Regions from separate parts of the Actinomadura sp. B10D3 genome, predicted to be linked through region 1. Evidence: riboswitches for the same ligand, from Rfam matches in the RefSeq annotation. Region 1 holds a riboswitch; each other region holds the start of a gene.
The links. A riboswitch is a leader RNA that binds a small molecule or an ion and turns the genes downstream of it on or off. The one in region 1 is predicted to bind cyclic di-AMP.
Positions count from the first base shown of each region.

Region 2: another riboswitch for cyclic di-AMP. It lies ahead of ABGB11_RS16510 (NlpC/P60 family protein); the one in region 1 lies ahead of ABGB11_RS01775 (C40 family peptidase).
Region 3: another riboswitch for cyclic di-AMP. It lies ahead of ABGB11_RS37965 (hypothetical protein); the one in region 1 lies ahead of ABGB11_RS01775 (C40 family peptidase).

Region 1 is NZ_JBDPLY010000001.1:421,197-425,072, forward strand. Features, by position in the region: gene ABGB11_RS01765 (Mut7-C RNAse domain-containing protein) at 1-639, shown strand, start outside; gene ABGB11_RS01770 ((deoxy)nucleoside triphosphate pyrophosphohydrolase) at 658-1,047, shown strand; gene ABGB11_RS01775 (C40 family peptidase) at 1,130-2,149, opposite strand; cyclic di-AMP (ydaO/yuaA leader) riboswitch at 2,157-2,292, opposite strand; gene typA (translational GTPase TypA) at 2,482-3,876, shown strand, end outside.
Region 2 is NZ_JBDPLY010000009.1:146,139-150,014, forward strand. Features, by position in the region: gene ABGB11_RS16495 (RDD family protein) at 1-417, opposite strand, end outside; gene ABGB11_RS16500 (RDD family protein) at 425-1,204, opposite strand; gene ABGB11_RS16505 (amino-acid N-acetyltransferase) at 1,210-1,737, opposite strand; cyclic di-AMP (ydaO/yuaA leader) riboswitch at 1,898-2,100, shown strand; gene ABGB11_RS16510 (NlpC/P60 family protein) at 2,158-3,099, shown strand; gene ABGB11_RS16515 (LuxR C-terminal-related transcriptional regulator) at 3,337-3,567, opposite strand.
Region 3 is NZ_JBDPLY010000039.1:17,118-20,993, reverse strand. Features, by position in the region: gene ABGB11_RS37970 (DUF6596 domain-containing protein) at 1-1,047, shown strand, start outside; gene ABGB11_RS37965 (hypothetical protein) at 1,121-1,789, opposite strand; cyclic di-AMP (ydaO/yuaA leader) riboswitch at 1,799-1,941, opposite strand; gene ABGB11_RS37960 (hypothetical protein) at 2,414-3,283, shown strand; gene ABGB11_RS37955 (helix-turn-helix domain-containing protein) at 3,518-3,876, shown strand, end outside.

The DNA of each region.
Region 1 (3,876 bases):
CACGTCGTCGAGTCGCTCGGCGTCCCGCTGCCCGAGGCCGGCCCGATGACGGTCGACGGCGAGCCCGCCGACCCCGCCGCGCGGCCCCCCGCCGGCGCCGAGGTGACCGTCGCCGCGGTGCCCCGGCCCCAGCCCGTCCCGCTGGAACCGGGCCAGACCGCGCCCCGCTTCCTCCTGGACGTCCATCTGGGCACCCTCGCCCGCCGCATGCGCCTGCTCGGCCTCGACACCGACTACCACAACGACATGGACGACCCGGCGCTGGTCGTCCAGGCCAACGAGGAGCGCCGCGTCCTGCTCACGCAGGACCGCGGCCTGCTCCGCCGCCGCGCCCTGTGGTTCGGCGCCTACGTCCGCGGCTCCCGCCCCGACGACCAGCTCCGCGACCTCCTCGACCGCTTCGCCCCCGTCCTGTCCCCCTGGTCCCGCTGCACCGCCTGCAACGGCGTCCTCGTCCCGGTCGACAAGCAGGAGGTCGAGCGCCTCCTGGAGGACGGGACGCGCCGCAGCTACGACGTCTACGGCCGCTGCGCGGACTGCGGGCAGGTGTACTGGCGCGGGGCGCACGGCGACCACCTGGAGGAGATCGTCCGGGAGTCCACACGGCTGGTCGGCGGGGCCGCCGTCAGCGAGAGCTAGCGAGAGGAGCTGGTCGCGATCGACCTCGTGGTCGTCGGCGCCGCGATCATTTCGGACGGGCGCCTGCTGAGCGCGCAGCGGGCCGAGCCCCCGCACATGGCGGGCGGCTGGGAGTTGCCGGGAGGGAAGGTCGACCCGGGCGAGTCCGATGAGGACGCCCTGGTCCGCGAATGCCATGAGGAGCTCGCCGTCAAGGTGGGCTTGGGCCGCCGCATCGGCGGCGACTGGCGCCTGAGCGAACGCAGCGTCCTGCGCGTCTGGACCGCCAGGATCATCGAGGGCGAACCCCGCCCCCTGGAGCACCTGGCCCTCCGCTGGCTGACCCCGCCGGAGCTCTACGACGTCCCCTGGCTCCCAGGCGACCGCCCGGTAATAGAGGTCCTGGCCACCCAAGGCCTAAGACCCTGACAGTCAGAGGGAAAGGCAGATAAATACAGGGACCTCCTACCGCGCCGCAGGAGGTCCCTGTAGGTCTTGAGGTTCCTGTAGGTCAGGAGATGCGGTTGGCGCCCGCGTAGTCGGAGCGGTCCGACATGTTGGAGATCTTCACCACATCGCCGGTCTGCGGGGCGTGCAGGTACTTGCCGCCGCCGAGGTAGATGCCCATGTGGTGGAGGTTGCTGCCGAAGTACACGAGGTCGCCGGAGCGCAGGGAGCCGCGCGAGACCTTGGTGCCGAGGGCGAACAGGTCGCCGGTGTAGTGGGGGAGCCCGGGCTTGCCGACCTGGGTGTAGGCCCAGACGACGAGGCCGGAGCAGTCGAAGCTGTTGGGGCCGGCGGCGGCCCACACGTACGGGCTGCCGAGCTTGGTGAGGGCCTTGCGGGCCATCTTGGCGGGGAGTCCGGAGCCCTTCACGGTGGCGGTGAGGCCGCTGCGGGGGTCGCGGACGTGGGTGGTGGTCAGCTTGTCGAGGCGCTTCATCACCTCGGCGACCTTGGTCTTGGCCGCCGCGCGGGCCTTCTTGGCGTCCTCCCAGGCCTTCTTGACCTGCGCGGTCCTGGCCTCGGCGGTGCGCTGGGCCGCCTCGGCCTGGTCGATCTGCTTCTTCAGGGCGAGGACGGCGGCGGCCTGGTTCTGCGCGAGGTAGGCGCGGTCGGAGAGGCCTTCCGCGGAGCCGCCGGCGCCGAAGATGACGTCGGGGCCGCCGGCCATGTAGTTCGCGGCGGCCAGCCGCCCGAGCTGCTGCCGGGCGGGCTCGGCGAGGGCGCGCAGCCGCTGCGCCTCCCGGGCGGCGGCCTGCTCGGCCTTGCGGGCCTTGCCGAAGTCGACGCGGGTCTTGTTGTACTTCTCGGTGAGGATCTCGGCCTCTTCGTTCAGCGCGTCGAGGCTCTTGCGCAGGCCCTTCTCCGTCGTCGGCGTCGGGCTCGGTGCGCTCGGCGCGGCGGCGAGCCGGAGGGGCTGCGCGGCGTGGGCGGTGACGGGCGCGGTGGCGCCGAGACCGATCAGGAGCAGGGTGGCGGCGGTGGCGGCGGGCGTGATGCGCCGCCGCCTTCGGGGATCCGGTGCCAAGCCGGTGTTCTCCTCTCCACGTACGCCTACCGGGTTAGCTGACGGGTTCGGGCCAGGAGTCGCCCTACGACGCGTGCGTCGATTCACCCCAGGGACCTGGGTCCCCGGTTCTCCCGTGACGGGAGATTCGGCGTCCCGGCCGCAGTCCCGAGGGGTGGGACTCCCGACGACCGGATCTCGGGCAGATTACAAAGGATGAGCAAAGTTGGCCAATCGGGGCTCGTGGTGCGGGTGGTGTGAACGGCTCGTGGTGGGTGGTACGCAGGGCCAAGTAGAATGGGTTCGCCGCGTGTCGGCGGCCACTCCCGAAATCTCACGCAAGGCGAACCCGCATGCCCATCTCCACGCGCGACGACCTCCGGAACGTCGCGATCGTCGCCCACGTCGACCATGGCAAGACGACGCTGGTCGACGCCATGCTCTGGCAGTCCGGGGCCTTCCGCGAGAACCAGGACGTCGACGACCGTGTCATGGACTCCAACGACCTGGAGCGCGAGAAGGGGATCACCATCCTCGCGAAGAACACGGCGGTGAAGCACAACGGGCTGACGATCAACATCATCGACACCCCCGGCCACGCCGACTTCGGCGGCGAGGTCGAGCGCGGGCTGTCGATGGTGGACGGCGTCGTCCTGCTGGTGGACGCCAGCGAGGGCCCGCTCCCGCAGACCCGGTTCGTGCTGCGCAAGGCGCTCGCCGCGCGGCTGCCGGTGATCCTGGTCGTGAACAAGACCGACCGGCCCGACGCCCGCATCGCCGAGGTCGTGGACGAGACGTACGAGCTGTTCATGGACCTCGACGCCGACGAGGACCAGATCGACTTCCCGATCGTGTACGCGTCGGGGCGCGCCGGGCGGGCGTCGCTGGAGCAGCCCGCCGACGGCGCCATGCCCGACTCGGCCGACCTGGAGCCGCTGTTCAAGGTCATCACCGAGACGATCCCGGCGCCGGCCTACGACCCGGACGCGCCGCTGCAGGCGCACGTGACCAACCTGGACGCCTCCAGCTACCTCGGCCGGATCGCGCTGTGCCGGGTGCACGCCGGCACGATCAAGAAGGGCCAGCAGGTCGCGTGGTGCCGGCACGACGGCAGCATCGAGCGGGTGAAGATCACCGAGCTGCTGATGACCGACGCGCTCGCCCGCAAGCCGGCCGAGGCGGCCGGTCCGGGCGACATCATCGCGATCGCCGGCATCCCGGAGATCATGATCGGTGACACCATCGCCGACCCGGACGACCCGCGCCCGCTGCCGCTGATCACGGTGGACGAGCCGGCGATCTCCATGACGATCGGCACCAACACCGGGCCGATGGCCGGGCGCGAGAAGGGCACCAAGGTCACCGCCCGGATGGTCAAGGACCGGCTGGACCGCGAGCTCGTCGGCAACGTGTCGATCCGGGTGCTGCCGACCGAGCGTCCGGACGCGTGGGAGGTGCAGGGCCGCGGGGAGCTCGCCCTCGCGATCCTCGTCGAGAACATGCGCCGCGAGGGCTACGAGCTGACCGTCGGCAAGCCGCAGGTCGTGGCGAAGACCATCGACGGGAAGAAGCACGAGCCGGTCGAGCGGCTCACCATCGACATCCCCGAGGAGCACCTCGGCGCCGTCACGCAGCTGATGGCGGTCCGCAAGGGCCGCATGGAGCACATGACGAACCACGGCACCGGCTGGGTCCGGATGGAGTTCCTCGTCCCGGCCCGCGGCCTGATCGGGTTCCGCACCGAGTTC
Region 2 (3,876 bases), on a different contig from region 1:
GTCCAAGCGCGCGCCGGCGGGAGCGCGCTTCCCGGACGCGCCGCGTTCTCCGGCCGGGCCTTCGCCTCCCGACGAGGCCGCCGTGGGCACGAATCCGGGCACGGACGCGGGAATCAAGGGCACGGGGCCGGGCTCCGCGTCCCCCGCACCCCCTGGCGACGGCTGATCGGCCTCCTGGCGCGTCGCGGCGACGACCTCGATGCCCGCGACGCGCTTGCCGAGCGTCCGCCCCCACAGGGCGAGCTGGACGGCCTCGTACACCAGCATGCATCCGGCGAGGACGGGCGGAGCGACGACGTCCACCGCGGGGCCGGAGACGAACGCGCGCACGACGAGGATCACGGGGACGCCGACGACGAGCGTGTCGACGACACGTGCCAGGAGGCGCTGGCCTGGCTCGGCGAGCGGGACCGCCATCGCGGTCCTACTCCGCGTACTCGGAGTACTCGTCGTACGCGACCCGCTCATCGATGACGAGCGTGCCGGCGAAGCGGTCGTGCAGTGACTGGTGCAGGGGCTGGTCCCAGATCGCCCACAGGTAGGCCATCAGCGCACCCGCCCAGACCAGCACCATCCCGTATGCGGCGTAGTCCCACACCATCACCGCCAACACGAGGAAGAAGAAGACGCCGAGCTGGTAGCCGATGTGGGTGATGCCGGCCCGCCAGATCGCCTGCGTCGTCGTCAGGGGGCTACCTGCCGGACGCGCCTGGACGATTCCCAGCCCCAGGACCCGCTTTCCTAGCGTCCGTCCCCACATGGACAGTTGGACGGCCTCGTAGATGAACGGGAGCAGGGACAGGACGCAGAACAGGGTGAAGATGATGGGCCAGTTCCACACACCCCCCTCGTCCTCGGTTTTGCTGCCTGGCTTGCCCAGGCCGAAAGCACCGATCGTCACCGGAAGGACGAGCGCGAAGCCGAACACCGCGACGAGCGCGTTGTCCATGATCCGTGCGCCCGCGCGCCGGTAGATGGGGGCCAGTACCGGATCGCCACCGCCATGGGCGCCGTACTCGTCGTAGGGGGCCTCGTAAGTCTGGTCCCACTGCTGCTGAGGCTGCTGCCACTGCTGTTGCTGGGGCTGTTGCCACTGCTGCTGGGGTTGCTGCCTCTGCTGGGCCTGATACGGGGGCGGGGGGCCGTACGAACCCTGGCCCTGCTGGGGCCGGTAAGGCCGCCCGCGGTGAGGGGAATCGCTCATTTGGGTCAGTCCTCCAGGCGAAGCAACATCCGGGTGTTGCCCAACGTATTCGGCTTGACCCGGTCGAGGTCCAAGAACTCTGCCACGCCATCGTCGTAGGAGCGGAGAAGTTCTTCGTACACCTCCGGCGCAACCGGAGTCCCCAGTATCTGCTCGAAGCCGTGGCGGGCAAAGAAGTCCACCTCGAAGGTAAGGCAGAACACCCTCCGGACGCCGAGTTCTCTGGCGGTCTGGAGAAGGCGCGTCACGATCCGGTGCCCGATTCCGCGCCCGCCGTATCCCTTGTCCACGGCGACCGAGCGGACCTCCGCCAGGTCCTCCCACATCACGTGCAGGGCGCCGCAGCCGATGATGCGGCCCGGCGCCCCGTGCTGGACGTCCTCGGCGACCCAGAACTCCTGTACGTCCTCGTACAGCTTGACGGTCGTCTTCTTCAGCAGGCGGCGCCCCGATCCGGCGTACAGATCGACCAGCCTGCGGATTTCCTGGACGTCGGCGGTGCGGGCCCGCCGGATCACGACTTCCACAAGCAAGCGAGATTATCCAACGCCGGCGCCCGGCCGCCGACCACGGGTGCCGAACCGGTGGTTCCCCCGCCCGCCATCGCGACGACCTGGGATTTCGCATGTTCCGGTTGGCATCCAATGCGGGTTCCGTTAGTGTCCATCGCTGACATCGGCCGACCGCAGAACGGAGGCCGAACCGCCGAGTCCGCGGGCCGCACCCAGCGCCCCGGGGAGCCGGGGACCCACTTTCGGAGCGTTCGGGGGATCGCCCCTGGGCTGACGCCGTCAGGGGTGAATCCGCAGCGCACGGCAGATGCCGGCGTGCTCGCGGAGGGGCTGCTCCGGTCCCAACCCGTCAGCTAACCCGGTAGGCGGATGAGGAGAGGAGAATTCGTGCAGCGATCGCGGTCTGCTTCCCTTTCGCGATTTCGCGGCCGCGCGGCCGTCGTGGCCGGCGCGCTCATCGCCGTCTCGGCCGCTCCGCACGCGATCACCCCGCAGAGGATCGCCGTCGCCCACGCCGACCCCGAGCCGTCCACCAAGGAGCTCCGGGCCAAGGCGCTCAAGCTCGCCGACCAGCTGGAGCAGCTGACCGAGCAGTACAACGGGCTGAGGGTCAAGCTCTCCCAGTCGCAGCGCGCGGCCAAGGTCGCCAAGGAGAACGCCGAGCGGCAGGAGAAGTCGCTGGAGGAGCTCCGGCAGAAGGTCGGCGCCCTCGCCGCGACGAGCTACATGCAGGGCGGCTCCGACCCCACGGTCTCCTTCGTCGCCTCCCAGGACCCGCAGGCCGTCCTCGACCAGGCCGCGACCCTCCACTACTTCGCCAAGCAGGACAGCACCCAGGTGCTCGGCCTGATGCAGGCCATGCAGTCCGCCCAGCGGGCCCGCAAGTCCGCCGAGGCGCGCGCCAAGCAGGTCAAGGAGCTGCGGACGCAGCTGGAGTCGCAGCGCAAGAAGGTCACCGGGACCTACGAGAAGGTCCGCGGCAAGCTCGTCGACAAGGACCCCACCCAGCTCGCGAAGCTCCCCGTCGTCGGCACCGGCAAGGCCGCGCAGGCGCTCCGGTACGCGATGACCAAGATCGGCCGCCCCTACGTGTGGGGCGCCGCGGGCCCGAGCACCTTCGACTGCTCCGGCCTGACGATGTGGGCCTACAAGCAGGTCGGCATCAACCTGCCGCACTACACCGGCAGCCAGTGGAACGCCGGCACCCACGTGTCGCGCGGCCAGCTGCAGCCGGGCGACCTCGTGTTCTTCTACGCCGACCTGCACCACATGGGCATATACGTCGGCGGCGGCAAGATGCTGCACGCCCCCCAGACCGGGGACGTCGTCAAGATCGCCCCCATGGCGGGACGGCCCTTCGCCGGCGGTGTCCGGGTCGCCTGACCCGGTCGCGGGTCCGCACCGCCGGCGGCCCAAAACCATCGGTACCGCCATCGGCACCCGAACACCGTCCGCGGCGACGCCTCCTGCAGGGACCTACCTGCCAGGGGTCGCGGCGCCGCCGCCGCGGGGTCGGACGGGATTCGAACGTGCCGGCTGATTCCTTGATGACGCTGTGTTCCTTGATGACGCTGGTCGCCGATGCGCTCGCCGTCCCCAGACGAGCGCCAGGGGGTTCGGCTAGATGAGCTGCCTCCGGGCCGCCCACACCACGGCCTCGATAGGGGTGTTGACCTCCAGCCGGTCGCAGATCGTCCGCAACCGGCGCCGCAAGGTCCGTGCGCTCAACTCCAGCTTGCGTGCCGCCACATCGGCGGTGACACCGCTGGCGATCTGGGCGAGCAGCCGGATCTCTTCTTCGCTCAGCCCGAAATCGTCGGTGCCACGACGTGCGAGTGTGGCTGTTTCCACTCCGTCCTCCCTCGTCCGTGGTGATGACCGCGGGGATGCAGCCGTCCGCTGCACAGGCACGGGTTTCGATCTGTACGCGCGTTGGGTTGCCGGGTCCGGAGCCCTTCCGGACTTAGATCATCGGTTTCCTTTGCTGTCTCGCGAGCTTGGCCGGAGGTGGCCGCCTGGCCGATTGCGGGGGTGTACGGGGGAACTCCGGGTGACGATTCAGTCGTTGGCCTGCCGAGGGAGACGGGATGAGGTCGCCAGCCATCCGTACCCGCCCCTTCTCGTCGAAGTCACCGGATCTCCTGCTGAACGAAGATCGTG
Region 3 (3,876 bases), on a different contig from region 1:
GAGGAGGGCGTCCCCGAGCATCCGGACGCCTGGCTGCTCACCACGGCCCGCCGCCGCGGCATCGACCTGCTGCGCCGCCAGGCCGCCTACCGCGACAAGCTGGCCCGGCTCCAGTGGCCGGTGCCGGGCGAGCCGGACGACCGGCTCAAGCTGATCTTCACCTGCTGCCATCCGGCGCTGCCCGTCGCGGCCCAGGTCGCGCTGACGCTGCGGACGGTGTGCGGGCTGACGGCCGGGCAGATCGCCGCCGCGTTCCTCGTCCCGGAGGCGACCGTCGGGCAGCGCATCACCCGCGCCAAACGCAAGATCACCGACGCGGGGATCCCGTACCGGATCCCGGCCCAGGACGAGCTGGACGAGCGGGTCGGCCAGGTGCTGGCCGTGGTGTACCTGCTGTTCAACGAGGGGTACCTGACGAGCCGCGGCGACCGCGGCCACGCCCGCGACCTGGCGGACGAGGCGCGGTGGCTCGCCGAGCAGCTCGCCTGGCTGATGCCGCGCCGGCCCGAGGTCCTCGGCCTGCTCGCGCTCATCCGGCTCCACCAGGCGCGCACCGCCGCCCGCTTCGACGACGACGGCCGCCTCGTCCTCCTGCGCGACCAGGACCGCGCGACGTGGGACCACGACGCGGTCAAGGAGGCCGGACGGCTGATCGAGCGCGCCGCCGCGATGCGCGCTCCCGGCCCGTACCAGGTCCAGGCGGCGATCGTCGCGTGCCATGCCGAGGCTCCCACCTGGGACGACACCGACTGGGACCAGATCCTCGTCCTCTACGACATGCTCCTTCACATGACGGGAACGCCGGTCGTCCGCCTCCACCGCGCCATCGCCGTCCGGTACGTCCAGGGCCCGGCGGCGGCGCTGGACGAACTCGCCCCGCTCGCGAAGGCCCTCGACGGCCACCACCTCTACCACGCCACCCGCGCCGAGTTGCTGCGCGACCTCGGCCGCCGGAGAGAAGCGCACGCGGCCGACCGCCGCGCCCTCGCGCTCACCGCCAATCCCGCGCAACAGGCGCTCCTCAGCGAACGCCTCACCTGGACGTGACGCGAAGTTCAGGCGCGCCCATACGCGAAGACCCGGCCGGGGGAGGTGCCCGGCCGGGTGGTTTCGCGTTCTTTCAGAGGTTCGTCGGACGGTAGGCCTTGTACTCGCTGCCCGCGTCCAGGCCGTAGTCGCGCGTCCGGTAGTCCGTGCCGTACCGGCCGCGCTGCTCGTACGCCCAGTAGGCCGTGTGCTTGCTGTTCGCCCACTTCTCGAAGATGACGACGTGGCGGGTGGTGTTCGTCCCCTCCGCGTCCATGACGAGGTCGCCCTTCTTGAGCTCGGACATATTGATGCGCTTGGTGAACTTCGACGACGTCAGGCCGACGGTGTTCTGGCCCGGCTTGGGCAGCCCCAGCGCCATCGAGACGAAGCCGGAGCAGTCGGCCCGGTAGCCCTCGTGGGTCCTGACCTGGCTGTAGGGGACGCGGTCGTCGGAGTGCGGCTGCCACGTCCTGGCCCGCGCGATCACCTTCGAGCGGGCGTCGATCTTCTCGCCGCCGGCGGAGTCGGCGGCGGCCTTCTTCGCGGGGGCCTTCTTCGCCTCCGCCTTCTTCCCGGTGGGCTCCTTCACGACGTGGGCCGTGACGGCCGACGCCTTGTCGTCGCCGCCCGAAGCGGGCGACACCGCCGCGTGCGCCGTCGTCGCGGCCACGCCGCCGAAGACGGCGAGACCGGCGAGGGCGCCGGCGGCGCGGGGGGTCAGGCCCAGGGGGCCACGGGACTTGCTGTGCTTGCCTGTCACAGGGGGGCTCCTTGGCTTCCAAGCCGCCTACCGGGTTAGCTGACGGATTCGGGCGTGGAAGTCGCCCTACGGCCTGCTGGGCAGGTCGATTCACCCCAGTGCGTGGTTGGGTCCCCGGCTCCGCGCGTTGGCGGACTCGGCGTTGCCGCTGCGATCCTTGGGCGCTCGGGCCCGTCCACGGGACCCTGTCGTCCCGTGTGCGAAAGAGCGGCATGTGATGTGTGGTGAGGCGGCCCCGGGGGCGGGGCCGCGATGGGGCGTCTCGTCCCGGCGTGCTCTCGGCGCCTGCACGTTCCGGCGTGCGCATGGTCGGCGCGAGGACGGGTCGGGGGACCCGTGCGACGCATCGGGCTGACGCGAGGCGACGCGTGGATCGCGCCGCCGGCCTCCCGGCGGTGCCGGTGAGGCCCGCGTGCCACAAGGGACACGCTGGTCGAAAGCGCCTGGCGGGCGCCTTGATGAGCGAGAAGCTACAGGCAACCCCAAAGAAAGGCAAACCGCATCAAATCACTCAGCCGCAGGTCAGCGGGCTAGAACTGGGCCTCAGCGCCCCGCCGGTGGGCGATCCGGAGGCCCTGAGGCGGCCCTGCACGGGTGCGGATGGATTCGTGGGAGGGTGACGGCATGTGCGTTGCGGCGGCGCCGGCCAGATTCACCGGCACGATCCTGTACCACGGGCTGCGGAACCATGGCGAGCACGGGCGGGTGCACGTCCTCGGCTACCAGAACACCGCGCAGAACCTCGCCCCCGGACCGAACGCGATGCTGCTGCATCTGCCCGCCGCGGGCATGACGCAGGCGAACTTCATCGACACGAGCGGGTGCCCCCGCATCCTGCGGGACATGGTGGACACGCTCCGCCCCGTCCCGCGGGCGCCGGGGGGCGCCTACGGGGCGGCTCCGCAGCCGGCCGGGCCGCCGCCGGTCCAGGTCTTCGACCACGACGTCTACACCGTCGTGCTCGCCACCGATCCGACGCTGATCCCCGACGCCCTGGAGCAGGTCCCGCCGCCCAAGCGGATCCCGGCCAACCGCCCGCTGTTCGACTTCTACGCGGCCATGTACCCGGGCTACGCCGTGGCGCTGTGCTGTTTCGACAACCGGGAGGCGCTCGCGGCGAACCCGCTGCTCATGTGGTATTCCCCACACGATCCCGACCGGTTCGCGCTGCCCGCGATCGACTGCCACACCGGGGCCGTGCCCGACCTGGGCGCCCAGGTCCTCACCGACCACTGGGTCGTCTTCGGGACGGACGAGGCCAGGCCCGGCTGGGGCGCCGAGGTCCGCTACTCGCCGCACTACGACCGGAACAACCTGCCGCAGGCCCCGCTGCACAGCGGGCCCGCGGCCCCCTTCCTGCCGGGCCGGGTGATGGGCGTGCAGTTCACCGGATGGCACCCCAACGGCGACTTCGTGATCCCCCACACCGACGTCCTCAGCGGCAATCTCGGCAGCCTGCGCCGGGTGGCTCCCGGCTGGGCCCCGCCTCTGTGACACGGCTCAGCGCGGCGCCGTCCCCGAGGTGACCGAGAGCTCCGGCGAGGACGACAGCGTCTCCAGGACGACGCAGTAGCGCTCGGTGAGGCCTGCCCGTCCACGGCGAGCGTCCCACGGAAGTCCAGGTCGCCCTCGGCGCGGACGGTCCCGCCGCGGACGTGATGCCCGCGCCGCCGCAGCCTTGCTCCTCCGCGCGGCGCCGGTCTGTGGCGGCTGGTTACAGTGCCTGTAGTGAAGACCCGAGAGGTGGCGGACGTGGCCGAGGAGGGGGCGCGGGCGGCACGCAAGCGCCGGACCAGGGAGCGGATCGCCGCCGCGGCGATGGAACTGTTCGCGGAGCACGGCTTCCACGCCGTCCCCGTCTCGGAGGTCGCGCGCGCCGCGGGCGTGACCGAGAAGACGGTCTTCAACCACTTCGCGACCAAGGAAGACCTGGTCTACGGCCACGACACCCGGTTCGAGGCGGCGCTGGTGGCGGCCGTCCAAGACCGGGGAGACCGCTCGGTCCTCGCCGCGGTCCGCGACCACCTGCTGGCCCGGTACGCCGTGATGCCCACCGACCCGGCCGCCCGGGCACGGCACCGGACGCT